Regions from separate parts of the Nonomuraea sp. NPDC003560 genome, predicted to be linked through region 1. Evidence: riboswitches for the same ligand, from Rfam matches in the RefSeq annotation. Region 1 holds a riboswitch; the other holds the start of a gene.

Evidence for each region. Region 1 has a riboswitch for cobalamin ahead of cobN (cobaltochelatase subunit CobN). Riboswitches for the same ligand answer to the same signal wherever they lie in the genome.
Region 2: it holds a riboswitch for cobalamin, as region 1 does, so the genes downstream of both, ACFYUV_RS45315 (ribonucleoside-diphosphate reductase subunit alpha) here and cobN (cobaltochelatase subunit CobN) in region 1, are expected to answer to the same signal.

The regions. Positions count from the first base shown of each region.
Region 1 is NZ_JBIAOF010000008.1:133,756-141,532, reverse strand. Features, by position in the region: gene ACFYUV_RS29465 (cobalt-precorrin-6A reductase) at 1-287, shown strand, start outside; gene ACFYUV_RS29460 (precorrin-2 C(20)-methyltransferase) at 278-1,756, opposite strand; gene ACFYUV_RS29455 (precorrin-8X methylmutase) at 1,762-2,382, opposite strand; gene cobG (precorrin-3B synthase) at 2,379-3,590, opposite strand; cobalamin riboswitch at 3,601-3,811, shown strand; gene cobN (cobaltochelatase subunit CobN) at 3,842-7,468, shown strand; gene ACFYUV_RS29440 (cobyrinate a,c-diamide synthase) at 7,423-7,777, opposite strand, start outside.
Region 2 is NZ_JBIAOF010000016.1:192,044-199,820, forward strand. Features, by position in the region: gene ACFYUV_RS45295 (GNAT family N-acetyltransferase) at 1-234, opposite strand, end outside; gene ACFYUV_RS45300 (acyl-CoA thioester hydrolase/BAAT C-terminal domain-containing protein) at 317-1,162, opposite strand; gene ACFYUV_RS45305 (DUF4287 domain-containing protein) at 1,268-1,564, shown strand; gene ACFYUV_RS45310 (ribonucleotide-diphosphate reductase subunit beta) at 1,621-2,616, opposite strand; gene ACFYUV_RS45315 (ribonucleoside-diphosphate reductase subunit alpha) at 2,634-5,093, opposite strand; cobalamin riboswitch at 5,222-5,427, opposite strand; gene ACFYUV_RS45320 (alpha/beta hydrolase) at 5,629-6,576, shown strand; gene ACFYUV_RS45325 (TetR/AcrR family transcriptional regulator) at 6,661-7,281, opposite strand; gene ACFYUV_RS45330 (FMN-dependent NADH-azoreductase) at 7,395-7,777, shown strand, end outside.

The DNA.
Region 1 (7,777 bases):
GGCTGCTGGCCAGGTCGGTGGACCCGCCGGAGGGGCCGGTGCCGGCGAACGTGCGCGTCCTGCTCGACCGCGGGCCGTACACCGTCGAGGGCGAGCGCGCCCTGATCCGGGAGCACCGCCTGGACGTGCTGGTGACCAAGGACAGCGGCGGCGGCATGACCACGGCCAAGCTCGGCGCGGCGCGTGAGCTCGGCCTGCCGGTGATCATGGTGGACCGGCCGCCGCTGCCCGCGGGCGTCCGGGCCACGGACAGCGTGGCGGCGGCGGCAGCCTGGGTTCAGGGGTAGCGGCGCGGGGTGTAGACGACGCCGCCTTCGGTGGCCCGGGTCGTGGACGAGCCGATGATCAGCAGGCAGCGCATGTCCACCTGGCCGGGGTCCAGCTCGCCGAGCGTGGTGACCGTGACGCTCTCCTGCGGGCCGCCGACGTCGCGGCCGATCACCACGGGGGTGTCCGGCGCGCGGTGCTCCAGCAGCAGGTCCCGGGCGGCGGCGACCTGCCACGTACGGCTGCGCGAGGCCGGGTTGTAGATCGCCAGCACCAGGTCCGCCCGCGCGGCGGCGGACAGCCGGTCGGCCACCACCTCCCACGGCTTGAGCAGGTCGGACAGCGACAGCACGCAGTAGTCGTGGCCGAGCGGCGCGCCCGCCCTGGCGGCGACCGCCTGGGCGGCGGTCAGTCCCGGCACGACCCGCACCGGCACGTCCGGGAAGTCGGCGGCGGCTTCGAGCACGGCGCTGGCCATGGCGAACACGCCCGGGTCGCCGGACGACACGACCGCCACGCGGGCCCCGTCGCGGGCCAGCTCCAGGGCGTGCCTGGCGCGCTCGGCCTCCACCCGGTTGTCGGTGCGGTGGCGGCGCTGGCGCGGGTTCGGAGCCACCCGGTCCACGTACGGGCCGTAGCCGACGAGGTCGGTGGCCGCGGCCAGCGCCTCCTGCGCCTCCGGCGTCAGCCACGGCCGCCCGGCCGGTCCCAGACCGACCACGGCCACCTCGCCCCGCCCCTCGTCCGCCGGGCGCTCGGGGACGAAGGTGCGCTCGGCCGGGCTGGCGAGCAGGGCCAGCGAGAAGTACGGGACGCCGTCCGGGTCCACGTCCTTGAGCGGGGCGACCCGCTCGGCGCCCATGGTGGCGCGCTCGACGTACCAGGCGTCGTCGAGGCGGCCCGCCTCGGCCAGCGCGTCGCGCACCTTCCCGAACGTGCGGCCCAGCTTGAGCACGGCGGCCGAGTCGGTGTCGCGCAGCCGCTCGGCCAGCACCTGCGCGGGCAGCGTGCCGGGCAGCACGGTCAGCACCTCGTCCCGCTCGACCAGCGGCCGTCCCAGCACGGCGGCGGCGGCGCTGACCGAGGTCACGCCGGGCACCACCTCGGTCGGGTAGCGGTGGGCGAGCCGCTTGTGCATGTGCATGTAGGAGCCGTAGAACAGCGGGTCGCCCTCGGCCAGCACGACCACGGTGCGGCCCGCGTCCAGGTGGGCGGCCAGGCGTTCGGCGCAGTCGGCGTAGAAGTCGTCGAGCGCTCCCTGGTAGCCGCCGGGGTGGTCGGTGGTCTCCGTGGTCAGCGGGTAGAGCAGCAGCTCCTCGATCTGGCCTTCGCGCATGTACGGCAGCGCGATCGAACGGGCGATGCTGCGGCCGTGCCGGGCGGCGTGGTAGGCGATCACGTCGGCCTCGCCGATCAGCCGGGCCGTCCTGACCGTGACCAGCTCGGGGTCGCCGGGGCCCAGGCCGACTCCGTACAGGCGTCCTGACATGGTCGTCACTCCGTCTCGTTCGCGATGGCGTTGATCGCGGCGGCCGTCATCGCACTGCCGCCGCGACGGCCGTGCACCACCAGGTACTCCAGGTCGCTGCCGGCCAGCGCCTGCTTGGACTCGGCCGCGCCGATGAAGCCGACCGGGATGCCGAGCACGGCCGCGGGGCGTCCGGCGCCCTCGGCCACCAGCTCCAGCAGCCGGAACAGGGCGGTCGGCGCGTTCCCGATCGCCACCACCGCGCCCTCCAGGCGGTCGCGCCACAGCTCCAGGGCCGCGGCGCTGCGGGTGGTGCCGAGGCGTTCGGCCAGCTCGGGCACGCGCGGGTCGCCCAGCGTGCACAGCACCTCGTTGCCCGCGGGCAGCCTGCGCCGGGTCACGCCGGAGGCGACCATCATGGCGTCGCACAACACCGGCGCGCCGCCGCGCAGCGCCTCCCTGGCCCGCGCGACCACCTGCGGCGACCAGGCCAGGTCGGTGACGAGGTCGGTCATGCCGCACGCGTGGATCATGCGCACCGCCACCTGGGCGACCTCGGGCGGCAGGCCCGTGAGGTCGCTCTCGGCGCGGATGGTCGCGAACGAGCGCCGGTAGATCTCGGCGCCGTCGCGGATGTAGTCGCTCACTCCTGGCGTTCCTCGTATCCGTTGATGGTTGCGATCAGCTGGCGGACCGGGCCGCGTGGCAGGCCGCAGCGCCGCTCGCAACCGGCCCAGTGGACGGGCGTGGCGGGTGCGCGGCCGAGGCCCCGCACCCATTGCCGGGCATCGGCCCGCACGTCGGCGAGCGCCTTCGCGCAGCCGGGACGGCCGGTGCAGGCGGTCACCCCGGCCCAGGGGGAGTCCGGGTCGGTGGCGAGCCCGGCGGCGGCCAGCGCCCGCTCGGTCGGGTCCGCCTCGCCGGGGGAGAGGTCCGGCAGGACGACGGTCCGCCAGGGGGTCAGGCGCACCGGCCGTCCGAGGTCCGCGAGGGCTCCGGCCTGGTCGGACGTCAGGCGGCCGAGCGGCACGAGCGCCTCGATCGCCATCCGACCGTCCCGCTGGGCGATCCGGCCCGCGGACGGGCGGCGCGCGGAGACGGGGGCGGGCGCGGCATCCGAGGCATCCGCGGCTTCCGGGGCCTCTGGGGCGTTCGTGGCGTGCGGGGCGTCGATCAGGCTTGGTTCGCCGGCGCGCAGGCGGGTGGCGATTCTGGCGGGGCCGTCCGGGAGGTCGCGGATGCGCCAGGCGCGCGGGCCGTCGGGGGACAGCTCGTCCAGGAACGCCTCGGCGGCGTCGATCATGAGCGGGACGGCCGCGTCCGGGGCGACGGTCAGCCCCGTGTCGGCGCCGGCGAGCAGCAGCCGTCCGGTCGCCACGTAGGTGACGTCCGCGCCGAGCCCGGCGACGTCCCGCGTGCCGTCGTCCAGGGCGAACAGGAACCGTCCCGGCAGCGCGGCCAGCCGGGGCCGCGCGCACAGCGCCCGGTCCAGGGCGTCCGCCATCGCCAGCACGTCCAGCAGCCCGTCGGGACCGCGCCCGCCCAGCGGCGAGGCCAGGATGTTGCGCACCCGCTCGTGCGCGGGCGACGGCAGCAGCCCGGCCGCCGCGATCCGCCCGGCGAAGACCTCGGGCGAGCGCAGCCCCCGCACCTGGACGTTCGCCCGCGACGTCAGCTCGATCACGCCCGTTCCCAGCTCGGCCGCGCACCCGGCGAGCGCGCGGAGCTGCGCGGCCGACACCGCGCCGCCGGGCAGGCGCACGCGGGCGAGCGGGCCGTCGGCGGCCTCGTGCACCTGGAGCGCCCCCGGACAGGCATCGGGACGCGTACGTCCGGAAGATTCACCTACGGGCACGAAGGGATCGTAACGCCACTTCTGGGACGGGTCGCTCCTGTCGTAAGCTTCGGCGTAGACGATGGCAATGGGAGGAAGCCGGTGTGAATCCGGCGCGGTCCCGCCACTGTGACCGGGGAGCGAACCCCACCACGAGGCCACTGTCCGGAGACGGGCGGGAAGGCCGGGGTGAGCGTCGATCCGGGAGCCAGGAGACTCCTGCCGTCGTGTCACCCGCGACCGGGGCGAGGACCCCGAGGGAGGAATGCGCCGTGCCTGGCGACAGCCGTACCGTTCTGCTGCTCTCCACCTCCGACACCGACCTGCTGAGCGCTCGCGCCTGCGGGGCGGGCTACCGCCTGGGCAATCCCGCCCGGCTGACCGCCGAGGACGTCCCCGGCCTGACGGAGGGGACCGACCTCGTCGTGGTGCGCCTGCTGGGCGGGCGGCGGGCCTGGCCGGACGGGCTCGACGCGCTGCTGGCCGGGCCGCGCCCCGTGGTGGTGCTGGGCGGGGAGCAGGCTCCCGACGCCGAGCTGATGGAGCTGTCCACGGTCAGCGGCGGGGTGTGCGCCGAGGCGCACGCCTACCTGGCCCATGGCGGCCCGGCCAACCTGGCCGAGCTGCACGCGTTCCTGTCCGACACCGTCCTGCTGACCGGGCACGGGTTCGAGCCGCCCGTCCCCGCCCCCACCTGGGGACGGCTGGACCGCCCTGCCAGGACCACCGGCGGTCCCGTGGTGGGCGTGCTCTACTACCGGGCCCACCACATGGCCGGCAACACCGCGTTCGTCGAGGCGTTGTGCGACGCCGTCGAGGACGCGGGCGGGCAGGCGCTGCCGGTCTTCTGCTCGTCCCTGCGCGCGGCCGAGCCGGAGCTGCTGGACACGCTGCGCGCGGCGGACGCCCTGGTCGTCACGGTGCTGGCGGCGGGCGGCTCCCGTCCGGCCACCGCGGGAGCGGGCGGCGACGACGAGGCCTGGGACGTCGGCGCGCTGGCCGGGCTGGACGTGCCGATCCTGCAAGGACTCTGCCTGACCACCACCCGGCAGGCATGGGAGGAGAACGACGACGGGCTGTCGCCGCTGGACGCAGCCTCCCAGGTGGCGATCCCGGAGTTCGACGGCCGGATCATCACGGTGCCGTTCTCGTTCAAGGAGATCGACCCCGACGGGCTGACCGTCTACGTCGCCGACCCCGAGCGGGCCGCCCGGGTGGCGGGCATCGCGGTGCGCCACGGCCTGCTGCGGCACACCCCTCCCGCAGAGCGGCGGCTGGTGGTGATGTTGTCGGCGTACCCGACCAAGCACTCCCGCGTCGGCAACGCGGTCGGGCTGGACACCCCCGCGAGCACCGTCCGGCTGCTGGCCCGTCTCGCCGAGGCGGGTTACGACCTGGGCGACGGCTTCCCCGGCGTGGCCGACCAGGACGGCGACGCGCTGGTGCACGCGCTGATCGCCGCCGGCGGCCAGGACCAGGACTGGCTGACCGAGGAGCACCTGGCGGGCAACCCGGTGCGCATCTCCGCCGCCTCCTACGAGCAGTGGTACCGGACGCTGCCCGCGGCCCTGCGCGAGGAGATGGAACGCCACTGGGGGCCGCCGCCCGGAGAGCTGTTCGTGCACGAGGGCGACAGCGGGACCGACATCGTGCTGGCCGCGCTGCGGGCCGGGAACCTGGTGGTGATGGTGCAGCCGCCGCGCGGCTTCGGGGAGAACCCGATCGCCATCTACCACGACCCCGACCTGCCGCCCAGCCACCACTACCTGGCCGCCTACCGCTGGCTGTCGGCCGAGTTCGGCGCGCACGCGATGGTGCACGTCGGCAAGCACGGCAACCTGGAGTGGCTGCCCGGCAAGTCGGCGGGGATGTCGGCCGCGTGCGGCACCGACGCCGCCATCGGCGACCTGCCGCTGGTCTACCCCTTCCTCGTCAACGACCCGGGGGAGGGCACGCAGGCCAAGCGGCGCGCGCACGCCGTGCTGGTGGACCACCTGGTGCCGCCGATGGCCCGCGCCGACACCTACGGCGACATCGCCCGGCTGGAGCAGCTCCTGGACGAGCACGCCACGATCGCCGCCATGGACCCCGCCAAGCTGCCCGCGATCCGGGCGCAGATCTGGACGCTGATCCAGGCCGCCCGGCTCGACCACGACCTCGGGCTGGCCGACCGGCCGCACGACAGCGAGTTCGACGACCTCATCCTGCACGTGGACGGCTGGCTGTGCGAGGTGAAGGACGCGCAGATCCGCGACGGACTGCACGTCCTCGGCCAGGCGCCCACCGGCCAGGTGCGGGTGGACCTGGTGCTGGCCATGTTGCGCGCCCGGCAGATGTGGGCCGGCAGGGAGACGCTGCCCGGCCTGCGCGAGGCGCTCGGCCTGGCCGAGGACGGCACGGCGGCGCTCGGCGACGTGGACCGCGCCGAGACGACCGCCCGCGCCCTGGTCGAGGCCATGGAGCAGCACGCCTGGGCCCCGAGCGCAGCCCCCGCCGTCACTCGCGCGGTATTGGGCGGCGTGGCCGAGGAAGGCGTGGCCGAGGGGCGGGAGGAGCTGGTGGCGCGGGTGCTGGCGTTCGCCGCCACCGAGATGGTGCCGCGCCTGGCCCGCACCACCGACGAGCTCGACCACGTCCTGCACGCCCTGGACGGCGGCTACGTGCCCGCCGGCCCCAGCGGCTCCCCGCTGCGCGGCCTGGTCAACGTGCTGCCGACGGGCCGCAACTTCTACTCCGTGGACCCACGGGCGGTGCCCAGCCGCCTGGCCTGGGAGACCGGCCAGGCGATGGCGGAGTCGCTGCTGGAGCGCTACCGCGCCGACACCGGCGAGTGGCCGCGCTCGGTCGGGCTGTCGGTGTGGGGGACCAGCGCCATGCGCACGGCGGGCGACGACGTCGCCGAGGTGCTGGCCCTGCTCGGCGTCCGCCCCGAATGGGACGAGGCGTCGCGTCGCGTCATCCGCCTGGAGCCGATCCCGCTCGCCGAGCTGGGCCGCCCGCGCATCGACGTGACGGTCCGCATCAGCGGCTTCTTCCGCGACGCCTTCCCTTACGTGGTCGGCATGCTCGACGACGCCGTACGGCTGGTCGCGTCGCTGGCGGAGCCCGCTGAGGACAACTACGTCCGCGCCCACGTGGCCGCGACGGGCGGCGACGAGAGGCTGGCCACGATGCGCGTCTTCGGCTCCGCGCCCGGCGCGTACGGGGCCGGGCTGCTGCCGCTCATCGACAGCCGCAACTGGCGCGACGACGCCGACCTGGCCGAGGTGTACGCCGTGTGGGGCGGCTACGCCTACGGCCGCGACCTCGACGGCGTCGCCGCCCGCCCCCAGATGGAGGACGCCTACCGCCGCATCGCCGTCGCCGCCAAGAACGTCGACACCCGCGAGCACGACATCGCCGACTCCGACGACTACTTCCAGTACCACGGCGGCATGATCGCCACCGTGCGCGCGCTCACCGGCAGGGCCCCGGCCGCCTACGTCGGCGACAGCACCCGCCCCGACGCCGTGCGCACCCGCACCCTGTCGGAGGAGACCTCACGGATCTTCCGCGCCAGGGTGGTCAACCCGCGCTGGCTGGCCGCCATGCGCCGGCACGGCTACAAGGGCGCCTTCGAGCTGGCCGCCACCGTCGACTACCTGTTCGGCTACGACGCCACCACCGGCGTGATGGCCGACTGGATGTACGACAAGCTCACGGAGACGTACGTGCTCGACCCCGAGAACCAGGCGTTCATGGCCCGCTCGAACCCCTGGGCGCTGCACGGCATCGCCGAACGCCTCCTGGAGGCCGCCGAGCGCGGCATGTGGCAGCACCCGGACCCGGAGGTCCTGCGCGGCCTGCAGGAGGTCTACCTCAAGACCGAGGGCGACCTGGAGGACGACACCAGCCGCTGAGCCAGGCGCGGCGCGCCCGCCCAGTGCAGATGCAGGTAGGACGCGGTCACGCCGGGGTCGCCGTACCCGTCGTGGCCGCCGTCCCAGCGCAACAGCGGCTCGCCCGCGTACGTGACGGCCGTCCGGTGGAACTCGTGCCCGCGCAGCCGCTCGCCCGTCCTGGTGAGCGGCGAGCGCCGCAGCGCGACGGCGTCCCGGTAGCCGAGCGTCAGCCGGGACGTCATCCGCGCCCGCCCCGGGACGCGCCCGCACATGCGCTGGCCGTCCAGCTCGTCGCACAGGTACAGCAGCCCCGCGCACTCGGCGGCG
Region 2 (7,777 bases), on a different contig from region 1:
CGCCGCACGCACGAACGCGAACCCGACCGGCCGGTCGCCGCTGGTGAACAGGTAGGCCGTCCAGTCGTCGTCATCGAGGGCGGTGCGCAGGCGGTCGCCGTGGTAGGTGCCGTCGGGGCCGGGGAGCCCGCCCTGGAAGTCCGCCATGTCGTGGCGGAACATGAGCCAGAGTCGTTCGACGGTGGGGTGATCCGCGGCCTCGACGGGCCGCACGTTTACCGGAGAAATGGTCATACAAGCACTCTCGGCCAGATGCAACATCCGGCCGGAAGGTACAAACTAGCAGAAGACGATCATCGCAGGCGACCCGCGGGCGTCAGCCGTGCAGCAGGTCAAGGATGTGCGGCCAGGCGTCGGCTCCGAGCCCGGCGTCGGCGACCGGGTCGCCCCCGTAGAGGAAGTCCGGCGACTCGGGGGCGGGCCCCTCCCCCGGCAGGCGCGGACGGTGACCGGCCTCGGCCCGGCTGACCACCCGCACCGGGCGGCCGGCGGCACGACGCCGCGCGGCCAGCCGCCCGGCGAACGGCAGGGACGGCCACATGGCGTCGTCCCCGCCCGCCACCAGCAGCACGTCGGCCGCCGCCGCCTCGATCGGGATCTCCGCGGCCGGCAACAGATCGGCGAACGTGCGCTGGCTGAGCTCGTACAGCTCGCGCAGGGCCAGCGGGCCGTGCTCGGGCTCGGCCTCGGCCCAGTCGTCGTCGTACGGGACGAACGGCAGCGGCCGCCCCTTCCACGTCCAGGACGACCGGTAGGGACGTCTCTCCCCGTCCGGCCCCGGCCCGACGTTGCCCCACACGAGCGAGGTCGGCGACAGCGCCACCACCCCGCCGATCCGCCGGTCCCGGACGGCGGTCAGCAGCGCGGCCTCGGCCCCCTTCGACATGCCCAGCACGCAGACCCGCCGGACGCCGGTGGACTCCAGCAGATCGACGGCCGACACGAACGTCTCCAGCGGGATCTCGCAGATGCCCGGCGACTGGCCCGGACCGCCGAACCAGCGGATCGACAGCGCGGTCACCCCCTCCGCGGCCAGCAGGCGGGCCCTGTCCCGTTCGATCCGCCCGCTCGACCCCGCCAGCACGAGCACGCCCGTGCGGACGGCCGGGCCCGGTGTGACCAGGACGCCTTCCCACGGGCGGCTCAGTTCGCGCTCGTCCATCACCGTCACCCCTCGGCACTCGGCGGAACGGCATTCTACTGAGACGGCGCACCCCCCGAAATGGTGCATCATGGCCGCAACACCCCATGACGAGCGGAGAACACCATGTCCTTCCAGGCTTACCTGGACAACATCGAAGCCAAGACCGGACTGACCCCCCGTGAGTTCATCGCCCTGGCCGAGGAACGCGGCTTCGACGCCCCGTCCACCAAGGCCGGGACGATCATCGACTGGCTCAAGCAGGACTACGACCTCGGCCGCGGCCACGCCATGGCCCTCGTCCACGTGATCAAGAAGGGTCCGCGGATCGACGCCAAGCACGTCGGCACCACCGGTTCCCACCGCGACGAGTCCGACGTCCTCTGGCTGGACGGCAAGGACAACCGCCCGGAGCCTGCCTGACCCGCGCGGCGGGGGCGAATCCCGCCGCGCGGCTTTACGTTGTAGATCTGTAAGGGTCAGAAGTCGGCGTCGAAGCTGACCGAGCCGGTCACCCCCACCTGGTACGCCGACACCCGCCGCTCGAAGAAGTTCGACAACTCCTGCACGTCCTGCAGCTCCATGAACGCGAACGGGTTCTTCGACCCGTACAGCGGCTCGATGCCGAGCTGGGCCAGCCGCCGGTCGGCCACGTGCTCCAGGTACGAGCGCATGTCCGCGGTCGACATGCCCGGCACGCCCTGCCCGAGCAGGTCCTCGGCGAACTGCGCCTCGCAGTCGACCGCCTCGGCCAGCATCTCCCTGACCTGGCTCGCCATCTCCGCGTCGAAGAGGTCAGGCTCCTCCTGCCGGACGACGTCCACCACGTCGAAGGCGAAGGCCATGTGCATGGACTCGTCGCGGAAGACCCAGTTGGTGCCCGAGGCCAGCCCGTTCAGCAGGCCGCGCGAGCGCAGGAAGTAGACGTAGGCGAACGCGCCGTAGAAGAACAGGCCCTCGATGCAGGCGGCGAAGCAGATCAGGTTGAGCAGGAACGCCCGCCGGTCCTCGCGGGTCTCCAGCCGCTGGAGGCTGCCGATGGAGTCGATCCAGCGGAAGCAGAACTCGGCCTTGCGCCGGATGGAGGGGATGTTCTCCACCGCCGCGAACGCCGCGAACCGCTCCTCCTCGTCCGGCACGTACGTGTCCAGCAGGTTCAGGTAGAACTGGACGTGCACCGCCTCCTCGAACAGCTGCCTGCTCAGGTACAGGCGCGCCTCGGGGGCGTTGACGTGCTGGTAGAGGTTGAGCACCAGGTTGTTGGCCACGATCGTGTCGCCGGTGGCGAAGAAGGCGACCAGGCGGCTGACCAGGTGGCGCTCGGCCGCCGACAACTTGGGCAGGTCGCCCAGGTCGGAGTGCAGGTCCACCTCCTCGACCGTCCAGGTGTTCTTGATCGCGTCGCGGTAGCGGTCGAAGAACAGGGGATAGCGCATGGGCCGCAGGGTCAGGCTCATGCCCGGGTCGAGCAACATCGGATTCTCCTCGGGGGTCACTGGCAGGCCTCGCACGACTCGGGGTTCTCCAGGGAGCACACCAGGGCCTCCTCGGACTTGTTCGCGAGGGGCGCGGGGGGCGCGAGGGGCACGGTGGCCTGCTGGATACGGGTGGCCGGGCGCGAGCGCAGGTAGTAGGTGGTCTTCAGGCCGGACTTCCAGGCGTACAGGTACATCGAGGAGAGCTTGTCGATCGTCGGCGCGCTCATGAACAGGTTGAGCGACTGGCTCTGGTCGATGAACGGCGAGCGCGCGGCGGCCATGTCGATCAGCGCCCGCTGCGGCAGCTCCCAGGCGGTGCGGAACAGCCGGCGCACCTCCTCCGGCAGCTCGGCGATGCCCTGCACCGAGCCCTCGGCCTGCTTGATGGCCGCCCGGACGCGGTCGTTCCACAGGCCGCGCGACTTCAGCTCGGCCACCAGCGCGTTGTTGATCTGCAGGAACTCCCCGCTCAGCGTCTCGCGCTTGAACAGGTTGGACACCTGCGGCTCGATGCACTCGTAGCAGCCGACGATCGAGGCGATGGTGGCGGTCGGCGCGATCGCGATCAGCAGCGAGTTGCGCAGGCCGTGGGCGGCGATGCGCTCGCGCACCGCGTCCCAGCGCCCGGCCTGGGTGCCGCTCTCCCCCCACAGGTCGTGCTGGAGCCGGCCGCGGGCCGCCCACGTCTGGTCGTAGGCGGGGTGGGCGCCGAAGCGCTCGGCCAGGCCGGCGGAGGTCTCCAGCGCCGACAGGTAGATTTCCTCGGCGATCCGGGTGGACAGCTCCTTGGCCTCGGCCGAGTCGAACGGCAGGCGCAGGGCGAAGAAGACGTCCTGCAGGCCCATCACGCCGAGGCCGACCGGACGCCAGCGCGGGTTGCTGGCCGCGGCCTGCTCGCTCGGGTAGTAGTTGATGTCGATCACCCGGTCGAGGAAGGTGACCGCGGTGCGGACGGTGGCGCGCAGCCGCTCCCAATCGATGCCGCCGCCGATGTCGCCGTCGATGCCGCCGTCGATGTCGCCGCCGGGGCCCGTGCCCGTCAGGTGGGCGGCGAGGTTGACCGAGCCCAGGTTGCAGACCGCGGTCTCGGCGTCGCTGGACACCTCGACGATCTCGGTGCACAGGTTGGACAGGTGCACGACGTTGCCGGGCTCGGCCGCCTGGTTGCACAGGCGGTTGGCGGCGTCCTTGAAGGTCATCCAGCCGTTGCCGGTCTGGGCCAGGGTGCGCATCATCTTGGCGTACAGGTCGCGGGCCTTGACCTGCCGGACGTACCGGCCGTCGCGCTCGGCGGCGCGGTAGGCCTCCTCGAACGCCTCGCCCCACAGGTCGGGCAGCTCGGGGACCTCGTCGGGGTCGAACAGCGACCAGGTGCCGTCGGCCTCGACCCGGCGCATGAACTCGTCGGGGATCCAGTTGGCCAGGTTGAGGTTGTGGGTGCGGCGGGCGTCCTCGCCGGTGTTGTCGCGCAACTCCAGGAACTCCTCGACGTCCGGGTGCCAGGGCTCCAGGTAGACGCAGGCCGCGCCCTTGCGCCGGCCGCCCTGGTTGACGGCGGCCACGGACGCGTCGAGCGTGCGCAGCCACGGGACGATGCCGTTGGAGTGCCCGTTCGTGCCGCGGATCAGCGCGCCCCGGGAGCGCACCCGCGACCAGGAGATGCCGATCCCGCCGGCGAACTTCGACAGCTGCGCCACCTGGGCGTAACGGTCGTAGATGGAGCCGATCTCGTCACGGGGCGAGTCGACCAGGTAGCAGGAGGACATCTGGGTGTGCCGGGTGCCGGAGTTGAACAGCGTCGGCGAGCTGGGCAGATAGGCCAGCGACGACATGAGCCGGTAGAAGCCGACCGCCTCGGCGGGCGTCTCGGCCAGCCCGCAGGCCACGCGCAGCAGCCAGTACTGCGGCGTCTCCACCACCAGCCGGGTGGACGGGTGGCGCAGCAGGTAGCGGTCATAGACCGTGCGCAGCCCGAAGTACTCGAACCGCAGGTCGGCGGTGACGTCGATGGCGTCGTCGAGCTTGCGGGCGTTGGCGTTGACGAACTCGGCGGTCTCGTCGCCGATGAGCCCCTCGGCGTGGCCCAGCCGGATCGCCTGGCTGAAGGAGGCCACGCCCTGCCCACGGACCTCCTTGTCGATGTAGCCCGACAGCAGCCGCGCGGCCAGGCGCGAGTACTGCGGCTCCTCGCCGATCATCTCGGCGGCCGTCTGGATGGACAGCCGGTCGAGCTCGGCGGTGGTGGCCCCGTCGTAGAGGCCGCTGATCGTCTTGGTGGCCACCCGCATCGGGTCGATGTCCGTCAGATCGGTCGCCCAGTGCTCCACCGCACGTACGATCTTGTTGACGTCGACCGGCTCCGCGGTGCCGTTGCGCTTGCGCACCTGCATCTGGACGCGCCGCGGCGCGGACCTGTCGGCGTCCGCCCGCGCCGTCCCGGCCAGGTCCGTCATCGGGTCCCCTGTGACCGTCACTGCGCTCTCCCCTCGTGAACTCGGTCAGTGGCCGAGAACGCGCGCAGGAGGCGGACGGCGAGGCGCCACAGCCCTCTCGCCGGTGCCGTCCACCGTCCCGCGCGGCCTCGGACCAGCCGCGCGCGCATGATCGCGCGCGGCGCGCCGGCAGGTCTTCGGACTCATGGGCATGCTGTCGCTGCCTACTGGCCGTCGCTTCCCGGGCCTTCGGCCCAGTGCGTCTGACGGCGGTCGTTCCCATTCACCGCTGCGGGGCAGTCCCGGATTCCCACCGGGTTCCCTCTTGCCTCGGCCGCCCTGGCGGGGCGACCGAACCGGCTGCGGGAGACACCATATATAGGGCGGATCAAAAAGTCACACCCAACATCTCGTGTTGCGAAGAACGCCCGCTCCGATCCGGTCACCTGCCGCGGGGCCGCTCTCCGCGTGCCTCACGGGCGGAACGAGATGTGATCGAGGTCATAGGCCGGCCATGCCCGGTTTTCGCTACCTTAGGTATCGATACTTCAAGTAGCGAAAACCTGAGGAGACCACCATGAGCGAGACCTCCACCGGCCGCCGTCCGGTCACGCCGGACTGGGACACCATCACCCCCGCCGAACTCGCCGCCTACGTCGAGGCGGAGAACCGGCTGCGCGCCTCCGTCGAAGCACAGGCGATCACCGGCCGGCCGGATCCCGGCGCCGCCATCGACTGGCGGACGGTGGCGCTGCCCGGCCGCGACATCCGCGTCCGGGTCCACCGGCCCCGAGCGGCCGAGCCGGGGGACGTCCTGCCGCTCGTGCTGCACGTGCACGGAGGCGGCTTCGTCGGCACGGCGCCGCAGAGCGACTGGGTCAACAGCCACCTCGCCGCCCACCTGCCCGCCGTCGTCGTCTCGGTGGACCACCGCCTGCTCGACTGGCACACGCCGCTGACCGCCGCCGCCGACGACGGCTGGGACGTGCTCCGGCACGTGCTGGAGCACTCCGCGCAGTGGGGCGTCGACCCGGCGCGGGCCGTCCTGTTCGGCGAGAGCTGCGGCGGGCTGATCTGCGCCCTGGCGGCGATCAGGGCCCGCGACGCCGGTCTGCCCCTGAAGGCCCAGGTGCTGGTCAACCCCGCCGTGGAGGTGGCCGGGACGATGTTCGACCACCCGTCGATGACCCAGTACGCCGACACCCCGACGCTCAGCGTGCCGGTGCTGCGGCTGTTCCACCGGCTCGCCGTGCCCGAGGGGACGGACGCCCGCGCGCTCTCCCCGCTGCACGCCGGCGACCTGGGCGGGCTGGCCCCGGCGCTCGTGGCGGTGCCGACCCACGACCCGATCGCCGACCACGGCCGCCGCTACGCCGAGGCGCTGCAGGCCGCCGGCACCCCCGCCCGCCTGGCCGAGCACCCCGAGGCCGGGCACGCCTTCCTCAGCATGCCGGTGCTGGCCCCCCAGGCCGAGGAGGCGCGGGCGGACATCCTGGGGTTCCTCCGCGACGCCCTCACCGCGTAACCCGCGACCGGAGCGCACCGTCATCACCGGGAACGCGCTCGCCCTCGACCGCTGGGCCACCGAGCTGAGCCGACACCGGCGCGGTCAGCGCCCGGCGTCCCGGGCGACGATGCCGTGCGCCAGCCGGGCCAGGGCGGCGGTGATCTGCTCGGGGGTGAGCCCGCGCCTGCGCTGCTCGGCGTAGACGTCGGGGCCCAGCGGGGCCAGGAGGATGTCGGCCAGCGCCTCGGTCTCCGGGACGCCCGCCTCGGCCAGCAGCACCCGCACGTGCGCCCGCCAGAACCCGTAGGCGCCGGTGGCGTAGCGCAGCGCGCCCTGCTCGGCGCCCAGGACGAGCGAGATGTGCTCGTCCAGCAGGCCGACCATCGCGGCGTAGAAGGCGGCGAGCCGGTCGGCGGGGGGCGCGCCGGGGCCGAGCGGCGGGTCGCCGCGCAGCAGGCGTTCCTGCAGCTCGCGCTCGTGCTCGTCCAGCAGGGCCTGCGCGATCGAGACGGTGTCGGGATAGCGGCGGTAGAGCGTGCCCCGCCCGACGCCGGCGGCCTTGGCGATGTCGTCCATGGTCACGCCGCGCGGGTCGCGGGTGGCGAACAGCTCGGCCGCGGCGGCGAGCACCTTGGCGCGGTTGCGGGCGGCGTCGGCGCGCTCGCGCGGGCGGCCCGCCTCCGCCACGGGACGCCCGGTCAGCAACTCGGTACGGGACTCCATGGCGGCGACTCTAACCCACCCCGACATAAGTGGACAACGTGCCCGCTTAGTTGCTACGGTCACCTCGACCGCAAAACGGACGTCATGTCCACTTATTTCGAGGAGCCCCTCCCATGGCCGTTCTGCTGCACCTGGACGCCAGCGCCCGACGCCGTTCGATCAGCCGCGAGCTCGGCGACGCCTTCGCCGAGGCGTGGCGGTCCGCCCACCCCGAGGGCACCTACGTCCACCGCGACCTGGCCGCCGAGCCGGTGCCGCACATCGGGGAGGCGTGGACCGAGCTGTGCGACTACGTCATGGCCAACCAGATCACCGACATCTCCCGCTACCACGAGGCCGCCCGCACCCCGGAGCAGGCCGCCGCCTGGGCGATCGTCGAGCCGCTGCTGTCGCAGCTGGTGGCCGCGGACGTGGTGCTGATCGCCACCCCGATGTACAACTACTCGATCCCGTCGGCGCTCAAGGCCTGGCTCGACCAGGTGACCTTCCCCAAGAT